2 regions of the Paenibacillus sp. J22FR21 genome follow, and region 2 is predicted to be linked to the other one. Evidence: a T-box and tRNA genes for the amino acid it is inferred to sense, from the RefSeq annotation. Region 2 holds a T-box; the other holds one or more tRNA genes.
The links. A T-box is a leader RNA that pairs with one kind of tRNA and senses whether it is charged. The one in region 2 lies ahead of argS (arginine--tRNA ligase), so its partner is inferred to be a tRNA-Arg.
Positions count from the first base shown of each region.

Region 1: it has a tRNA-Arg gene. The T-box ahead of argS (arginine--tRNA ligase) is inferred to sense a tRNA for this amino acid. The anticodon was not compared.

Region 1 is NZ_JBWDNJ010000002.1:131,200-135,465, forward strand. Features, by position in the region: gene AC0YNS_RS06390 (hypothetical protein) at 1-1,591, opposite strand, end outside; tRNA gene AC0YNS_RS06395 (tRNA-Arg) at 1,831-1,907, opposite strand; tRNA gene AC0YNS_RS06400 (tRNA-Gly) at 1,987-2,057, opposite strand; gene AC0YNS_RS06405 (hypothetical protein) at 2,239-3,129, shown strand; gene tig (trigger factor) at 3,227-4,266, shown strand, end outside.
Region 2 is NZ_JBWDNJ010000008.1:220,216-224,481, forward strand. Features, by position in the region: gene speB (agmatinase) at 1-438, shown strand, start outside; gene AC0YNS_RS25940 (DUF7667 family protein) at 1,060-1,311, shown strand; gene AC0YNS_RS25945 (DNA-deoxyinosine glycosylase) at 1,375-1,893, shown strand; T-box leader at 1,967-2,284, shown strand; gene argS (arginine--tRNA ligase) at 2,345-4,096, shown strand; gene AC0YNS_RS25955 (YwiB family protein) at 4,189-4,266, shown strand, end outside.

The DNA.
Region 1 (4,266 bases), on a different contig from region 2:
GGGCATAACACTGACCTACGCTGTTAAAGCCTTTCTCTTCAATGAGCTGCTGCCTGACTTTATCTTTGCCTGTTTTCTCGTTCTCAGGCTTCTTCATCGCTTCATCGACCTTAAGGACACGATCGACGAACGCTTCTTTCCGTTTGTATTTCTTATAAAATTTCACGATCGCCGCAACGCCGCCAAGAATCGCAGCAAGTGCGATCAGGATCGGGCCGGCAGGGGAGGCCGCTGCGATTAAGAGAGCAGCGCCGCCTGCGACCATAAGCGCTCCTTTGACGGCAGTCGCTTTGTTCTTGTCTTTGTTCATTTCCTGCGTCGAACCGCCAAGGTTCGCTGCATGTCCGAGATCTGTGGCGCGCGCATCGCTGCCTTCCTTCATCTTGTCTTCCATCTCATGCAGGCTCTTGGCATTCTTCTTATTCTCTCTGTAGCCGGCTACACCGCTGACCATATAGGCCGCGCCGCCGACAATGCCTGCCGCGCCGGCAGCGACGGTTGCTCCGGCGTTGAGCCCCATGCCCGCAACGGTACGTACACTGTTCACGGTACCTGCGCTGAAACGGGCCAGATCGGCCGCACCTGCGCCGCCTTCGCCTACGACTTGCTGTGCTTTGCCGGTATTGCTTAACGATTCGTCGTAGTTTTCAGTGGCATTGTAGATTTGCGAGATCGAAGCGAGTCCGCTAAGCGCTCCTGCCGCAGGAGCGATGCCTTCCGCAACGGGCAATGCAGCCTTCGCTCCCAGTCCTGCGCTAATGGTAGCGGAACCTCCCGCGCCGCCGGTAGAAGCGGAAGTGCCTATTGCGGCATATCCGAGATAATCTTTGTCCGTGTCCGCATTGTAGTTTTTCGTATCGGTTTTGTTGGCATCTCTGGCGAACACTGAAAATTTATCCCAATCGACCGATTTACTAATGATACCTGTGACCATCGTTTTCTTGACGGTATCGAGGTCGACGAAACGTTTGCTGGCGCCGTTCATCGCCCGAATCGCAGACATTTTCTGTTCCGGTGTCAGGGCGTCGAAGTATGCGAAAAGAGCAGATTTCTTCTCTTTGGTAGACTGTTCTTTCAGCCAGCTGTATACCTCACTGTACCCTGCTTTCCCCCTTAAATTGGCAGGAATAGGCGGTGGAGTGAAGGCTGCCGGAGCGGCAGCCGCAGCTAGACCTGACGGAGCGGCAGGGGCTGGCGGAGCCGCCGGTGCGCTTGCCGTTACAGCCGGAGCAGAAACCGGAGCAGCGGCTGCCTCTTGCGCTTGCTGCTCCGGTGCGGCAGCGGCAGGTGCTTGGGAAGGAGCCTGCGTTGCCGGAACGGTAGAAGATGCCGGACTGTTCACGCGGTCAGGTCTTCCCATCCGAGCCGCACCGGTTTGACGCATTATTGTACCTTTACCTGATTGCATCATCTGCAGCACAGCTTGATTACCGGATGCGCGCTGCATCTGCAGCAGCTTTCCGGGTTCCGATTCGTTTTCCCGGCTGCCCGCTGACGAGGGGGATGTTTTGCTGCTCTGCTCGGCACTATCACGCTGAATGGGTGAAGCAGTTTTACGCGTATGGCGATTTGAATCGGCAAATGAGCTCATTTCGACAGCCTCCGACATTGAAAGTCATTATTCGCTAGAATGATAGACTAATAGTACCACATTTTGAGAGAAATCATGGGAATAATTGCGATAAGCGTTCGTGGCTTTGTTACTAATTCAAGAGGTGCCGAGCTGGCCGGAGACGAATTGAAATCAAAAAAGCCTCCCGGAAATGTGCCGAAGCACAAATCATCAGGAGGCTGTCAGTGTTGATGTAGTGTCTGAAACGCTTGGTTAAATGGCGTCCCAGGAGGGATTCGAACCCCCGACAACACGCTTAGAAGGCGTGTGCTCTATCCAACTGAGCTACTGGGACACGTAAGAAGTAGTATATCACGGAGTGTTCCGGTAGTGCAACTACTTTTTTTGAAAAGGTTGTTCTGCATTATGTTATAAGCGGGTGAAGGGAATCGAACCCTCGCCTCAAGCTTGGGAAGCTGGCGTTCTGCCATTGAACTACACCCGCACAGAAAAAACAAAGTAGACAAATAATAGCACAGGCTAAAATGGAAATCAACAGCTGAGAGTGATATAATCAAACTCTAACTGTACATAATACGCATTTCTGCAGGCAGTTTGATTGATAAGGCGGTGATTCTATTACAACCTCGGACCCCTCGCAGGGTGATAACAGAGAGAACGTATATTTGTTTCCGAATATGCTGGATCAATATCAGAACCAACTGACGCGCATGCTTGAATCCGAACAATATGGAGAAGCTAAAGGACTGCTTCGTTTCTTGCTGAATTGCCAGGGCGAAGAGAAGCGTCACTACGAAGAATGGACCAATTTATTATCATGGCTTGATGTTGCTTTTCCGGGCTATGGTGACTCGAACGACAGCATACATACAGACTCATCCGAACCGGAAGGCGATGAGGAGTCGCTTCGCCAAGGAGCACTGAGTTCCGTTGAACACGATGAAGCTTACGTGCAGCAGGTGCTTTATATTATGCAGCATCATCCCGTTGCCGATCAGCAAATTTTGGCACTGGAGCGGGCTGCTTATATCAAACATCCAAGTGTCGACGAAGCCATCATCACATGGCTGACGAGAACGGATTTGCATCCTGCCTTGCAATTCAAGGCGCTGCAATCGTTGAAGAAGCGCGGTGTAACCGGAGCAATCAGGCTGGATCGACTTGGGGAGCAGGTGGATCTCGAGATCGAAGCGACTCCGCTTTCGATGGATGATTTTCCGCAAGTGGTTACAAGGGTCGTTGAACGGGTAGAATCGGTAACAGAAGTACAGGAAGCCACGCTGCCCCATTTTGCACGAGAGTTGTGGAAAGAATGCTTGCAATGCTTGTATGGCACGACGGCATACAGTCGGCTGTTATCTGATGACGATGAGACCGTAGATTGTTATTCTGCTGCACTCCATCAAGTGCTTGAGTTGTCACTTTATGGCAGAGCAGATGACGACGATGTGCGGGAAACTTACGGGATTACGGATGCTCTTCGGTTCCGTTATGAGCAGGCTTGCAGGTCGTTACGGCAGATCGCGCAATTAAAATTGGACGGTGATGGCGGCTAGTCTTGATATTAACGCAAATCTTGATTATAATAGAATGGTTTATTACGGGTAAGATCTGACGCAGAAGCGTTATTTAATTTGGAGGGGAAAGCATAACATGACAGCAACTTGGGAAAAAATAGACAAGAATCTTGTCTCCATCAACGTAGAGGTTGAGGCAGGACAAGTTAATGAAGCGATCGACAAGGCATTTAAGAAGGTCGTTCAGAAGGTAAACGTACCTGGATTCCGTAAAGGTAAAGTACCACGGGGTATGTTTGAGAAGCGTTTCGGCGTTGAAAGCTTGTATCAAGACGCGATCGACATTTTGCTTCCTGACACGTATGCAGCGGCACTGAAAGAAACTGGTGTCATTCCGGTTGATCGTCCTGACATCGATGTTCAGCAATTTGCGAAAGACCAATCGTTCAAGTATGTTGCGAAAGTAACAGTTAAGCCTGAAGTTGAGCTTGGCGAGTACAAAGGCATCGAAATTCCTTCCGCTGAAGCAGTCGTTTCGGAAGAAGAAATCACAGCTGAATTGACTCGTTTGCAACAACGCCACGCTGAATTGAACGTGATCGAAGAAGGCGCAGCTGAGAACGGCGATACTGCAGTAATCGACTTTGACGGTTATGTTGACGGTGTAGCATTCGAAGGCGGCAAGAGCGAGCGTCATTCCCTTGAGCTTGGTTCAGGCGCATTCATTCCCGGCTTTGAAGATCAAGTTATCGGCATGGCAACTGGCGACTTCAAGGATATCGAAATTACATTCCCTGAGGAATACCATGCAGAACACCTTGCTGGCAAGCCTGCAGTATTCAAAGTGAAACTTCACGAAATCAAACGTAAGAGCCTTCCGGCGCTTGACGATGAGTTCGCGAAAGACGTAAGCGAGTTCGATACTCTTGAAGAGTACAAGCAAGACCTGGCAGCGAAACTTGCTGACAGAAAAGCAAAGGAAAACGAAGCAGCTCGTGAAACAGCTGTCGTTGAGAAAGCAGCTGACGCTGCAGTAATTGAAATTCCTGAATCCATGATCGATTCCGAAACTTCGTTCATGCTTCGCGATTTCGAGAACCGTCTTCGTTCGCAAGGCATGAACTTGGATCTGTACTACCAGTTCTCCGGCCAAGACGAAGCAGCTCTTCGCACTCA
Region 2 (4,266 bases):
GAAGGCGAACCGCTTTCGCACTCCACACCGCTTCGCAAAGCAGCCGGCCTAATCGGCGGCAAGAACGTCTACCAATTCGGTATCCGTTCCGGCTCCCGCGAAGAGTGGCAATTTGCGCGCGAGAACATCAATTTCCACCCGTTCGAAGTGCTTGAGCCACTGAAGAAAGTACTGCCTGAGCTTGAAGGCCGTCCTGTCTATCTGACGATCGACATCGACGTGCTGGATCCATCGGCAGCACCGGGAACAGGTACGGCGGAAGCCGGCGGCATCACGTCGAAGGAATTGATCGATGCGGTTCACGCGATCGCTCGTTCCGGCGTTAACATTGTCGGCTGTGACCTTGTTGAGGTAGCACCGGCCTACGACCCGACAGAACAAACACAAATCGTCGCGGCGAAAGTCATCCGCGAAATGCTGCTTGGCTTTATTAAATAATAGCGAAGGATGGGGGCGATGCTCCCGTCCTTTTTTGTTGGTTAGAAAATGAGGGGCTCCTAGCATGGGCTGCATGCGGGTTGTGGATCGCGAATACGCTAACGACCGTACAGGTGCTATTTGTCGAATAGAGCATCGAGAAAATTCTAACGAACCGTACAGGCCTTATTTGCCCGAAAAAAGCCTTGAGAAAATTCTAACGAACCGAACAGGCCTTATTTGAAGGTTTTGAGTATATTGGAGCCGATTATCCCAGAATAAGACCCCTACGGTTCGTTAGATTATAGAAATCGCGAATATCGGCCGAATAAGGCTACTACGATTCGTTAGATTTTCTCGGCAAGCTTTATTGCTCCCTCAATCCATTCCTTTATCCATTCCTTGAATCACCCCTATAATCGCTCCTGAATTCGCACGCTAAATCCCCATAATCCGCCCGTAATCCCCTTCCAAATCAGGCTTCTTCTTTTTCGGCGGTCAAGTTTCAGAGTGCCGGAATCAGCTATAAAATAACAATAAAGCAGCTCTGGTTAGAGTACTACCGTATGCCCACCGCTTAGGGCTTCATTTTTTGGTCATAATGAATAGTAGTAGTCTAACAATTGAGGGGGCGAGCAAGTTATGAGCTTATTGCCAATTCACGAGCGGCTCGCGGAGCTGTGGACGGTACGTAGCAAGAGGCAGCTCTCGGCGGAAGAGCTGGCGGATTTTGAGCATTGCTTGGCGGTGAACGCGATGATTTGCCGACAAGTTGCGAATTTGTACAATCTCTCGCTGCTGGCTTCGATGACAGGCGATACGGAGTGGCAGCATGATATATGTCGCAAAATAGAACGGCTGACCGGCACGCCGCCGGCATCGCCCCAGCTCTAGATGGGGCTTGATTAATACGTCTCTTTCTGTTTTCCTATGGAGAAGAGGGGGAGGGACTGCTTCATGAGAGTACATTCATTTCCGCCGGAGATCGGCGCTCGTGCGCGGGTGCTTGTCCTTGGCAGCATGCCTGGAACGGCTTCGCTTGCGAAGCATCAATATTACGCTCATCCGCGCAATCATCTATGGCCGGTGGTGTATGGCTTGTTCGGCCAAACGCCGGCTGAAGAATACGAGGAACGGCTCGCTTTTGCCAAGGCTCGTGGAATTGCGCTCTGGGATGTAATTGCCTCTTGCCAGCGAGAGGGCAGCCTCGACGTGAACATTCGCGAGGAACAGCCCAATGACATTCCGGGCTTGCTTGCGGAATATCCGGAGATTAGCTGCATTGTGTGTAACGGGGCCAAGTCGCATGACACGTTCTTAAAGTATTTCCGGAGCTTGCCCGAACTCAGCAGGATCACGCTGCTCAAGCTGCCGTCGACCAGTCCGATACCAACGGCTGCGATGCGCTCGACTGCAGATCGGATCGAAGCTTGGCGGATAGTGCTGCCTTATTTAATTCCGCTCGAGCAGACCTAGGCAAACCTCATAAAGAGGCTTGCATTTTTGGCGAGGTTGCATATAATAGGGGAAATACAGTCAGTTATAACAGCTACATACGATGAACGGGACAGTACCTTGCAGATCGGTGCTAGCAGCGAGCCGGGCTGGATGAGCGAATCATCCTTGGTGAAAGCCGGCGCAGCGGCGTAAGGGAAGCGGACCCGGGAGTAGATTCATTGAATCATGCAGTGCGGCGGCTCGATTGAAGTTCATACGCCTCTGTCTCTGTAAGTAGATGAATCCGGTCACCCCGTTATCGTGCTTGAGAGGTTTTCGGCATGGCCGCCGCTGTTTGCAGTTCGTTGTTCGTGCAGCCATAATGAAAACCAGAAGAGTGGTACCGCGGAAATCAACCTCCGTCTCTTTATTAGAGACGGGGGTTTTATTTGTCTCAAGAGGGTTGTGACCACATTCGGGGAGGATGATCATGATGAACCTGTTATTGCAGTGGACCGCTGCACAGCTGCAGCCGTATGTACCGACGCTGACTTACGAAGACATCGTATCGCTGCTGGAGCTCCCGCCAAATCCGGAGCTTGGTGATGTCGCATTCCCTTGCTTTGCCCTATCGCGTGAACTGAAGCGCGCGCCGGCGGCAATAGCCGCAGAGCTCGCGGAGCGGATCGGCGGTGCCGGTGCCGGCACGGGCGTGTCACCGACTTTTCGCGCCGAAGCCAAGGGCCCTTACTTGAATCTCTTCCTCGTACGGGAAGAGTGGGCACCGAGGCTCCTTGCGCCGCTGCTGCTTGCCGACTTCGGGCAATCGCAGATCGGGGCAGGTCAGCGCGTCATCATGGATATGTCCTCTCCGAATATTGCCAAACCTTTCGGCGTCGGTCACCTGCGTTCTACGATGATCGGCAATGCGCTCGCTCAGATGTACCGCAGCTGTGGCTATGAGGTTGTCACCGTCAACCATATCGGCGACTGGGGCACGCAATTCGGCAAGCTGATGGAAGCGTATATGCGCTGGGGCGACGAAGCGAAGCTTAAGGAAGAGCCGATTCGTGAGAGCTTGCGTTTGTACGTCAAGTTCCATGAGGAAGCGGAGAAGGACCCGACTTTGGAAGAAAAGGCGCGCCACTGGTTCTGGAAGCTGGAGAACGACGATGAGGAAGCGCACCGATTGTGGCGTTATTTTGTATCGTTCAGCATGGAGGAATTTGACCGTGTGTACAGTCGTCTTGGTGTGCAGTTCGACTATACGCTGGGTGAGAGCTTCTATAACGACAAGATGGCTGCTGTCGTCTCTCGCTTGCAAGAGCTAGAGCTCCTTGAAGAAAGCGACGGTGCGCAGGTGGTCCGTTTGGAAGAGGAAGGCTTGCCGCCATGCCTCATCCTGAAGTCGGACGGCACGACCATCTACCCTACGCGCGATCTCGCTACGGCGCTCTATCGGAAGAAGGAGATGGGCGGGGATTTGCTGCTGTATGTGGTAGGCGCGGAGCAGAAGCTGCATTTTCAACAAGTGTTCGCCGTCTTGAAGCGTATGGGTGAAGAAGTGGCAGACCAGTGCCGCCATCTGGCATTTGGGCTGATGAAATTCGAAGGCCGTAAGATGTCCACGCGCAGAGGTCAGGTTATCTTCCTGGATGAGGTGCTGGACGAGGCGGTATCCAAGGCTGCGGCGATTATTGCAGAGAAAAATCCGGATCTGGCGGATGCACGGGATACCGCTGAGGCAGTGGGTATTGGTGCGATTGTGTTCGGTGACTTGCTTCACCATCGGATGCTGGAGGTGGATTTCTCGCTGGATGAAGCGCTTCGCTTCGAAGGAGAAACCGGTCCGTATGTGCAGTACACCGCGGCAAGAGCATTCAAGCTGCTGGCCAAAGGGAAGCTGACGCTGGCGGAAACCGAATCGCGCAGCTTATCCGGGGCTGTTACCGGCAGTGAGCTGGCCAGCTATCTCTCGGGGGCGGCGGCATGGGAGTGCATGAAGCTGCTGGCTGCCTACCCCGAAGCGATTGCCGGCGCGCTTCGCCAGAATGAACCGGCGGTTGTGGCACGTTTCCTGCTCGATGCAGCCAAACGCTTCAATCGTTTCTATCACCAGGAACGCATTCTGACAGATGACCCAGCGGAAACCGAAGCGAAGCTGCTGCTGACTGCGGCGGTTGCAGGCGTACTGCGTTCAGGGCTGGCCCTGCTCGGGTTACGGACGCCGGAACAGATCTAGAAGCGCTTGTCCATAGGCGCAGGCATTGAAATTAGAGGTGCTCCTGTATATAGTGAGGACATAAGCATTTCAGGCGACGGGAGACCGTGATCATGACAGACAGAGCGAATGTAACGATATCACTGAGAAGCGACATCGATGGGGAAGTGGAACAGAATACGTTTAGCGGT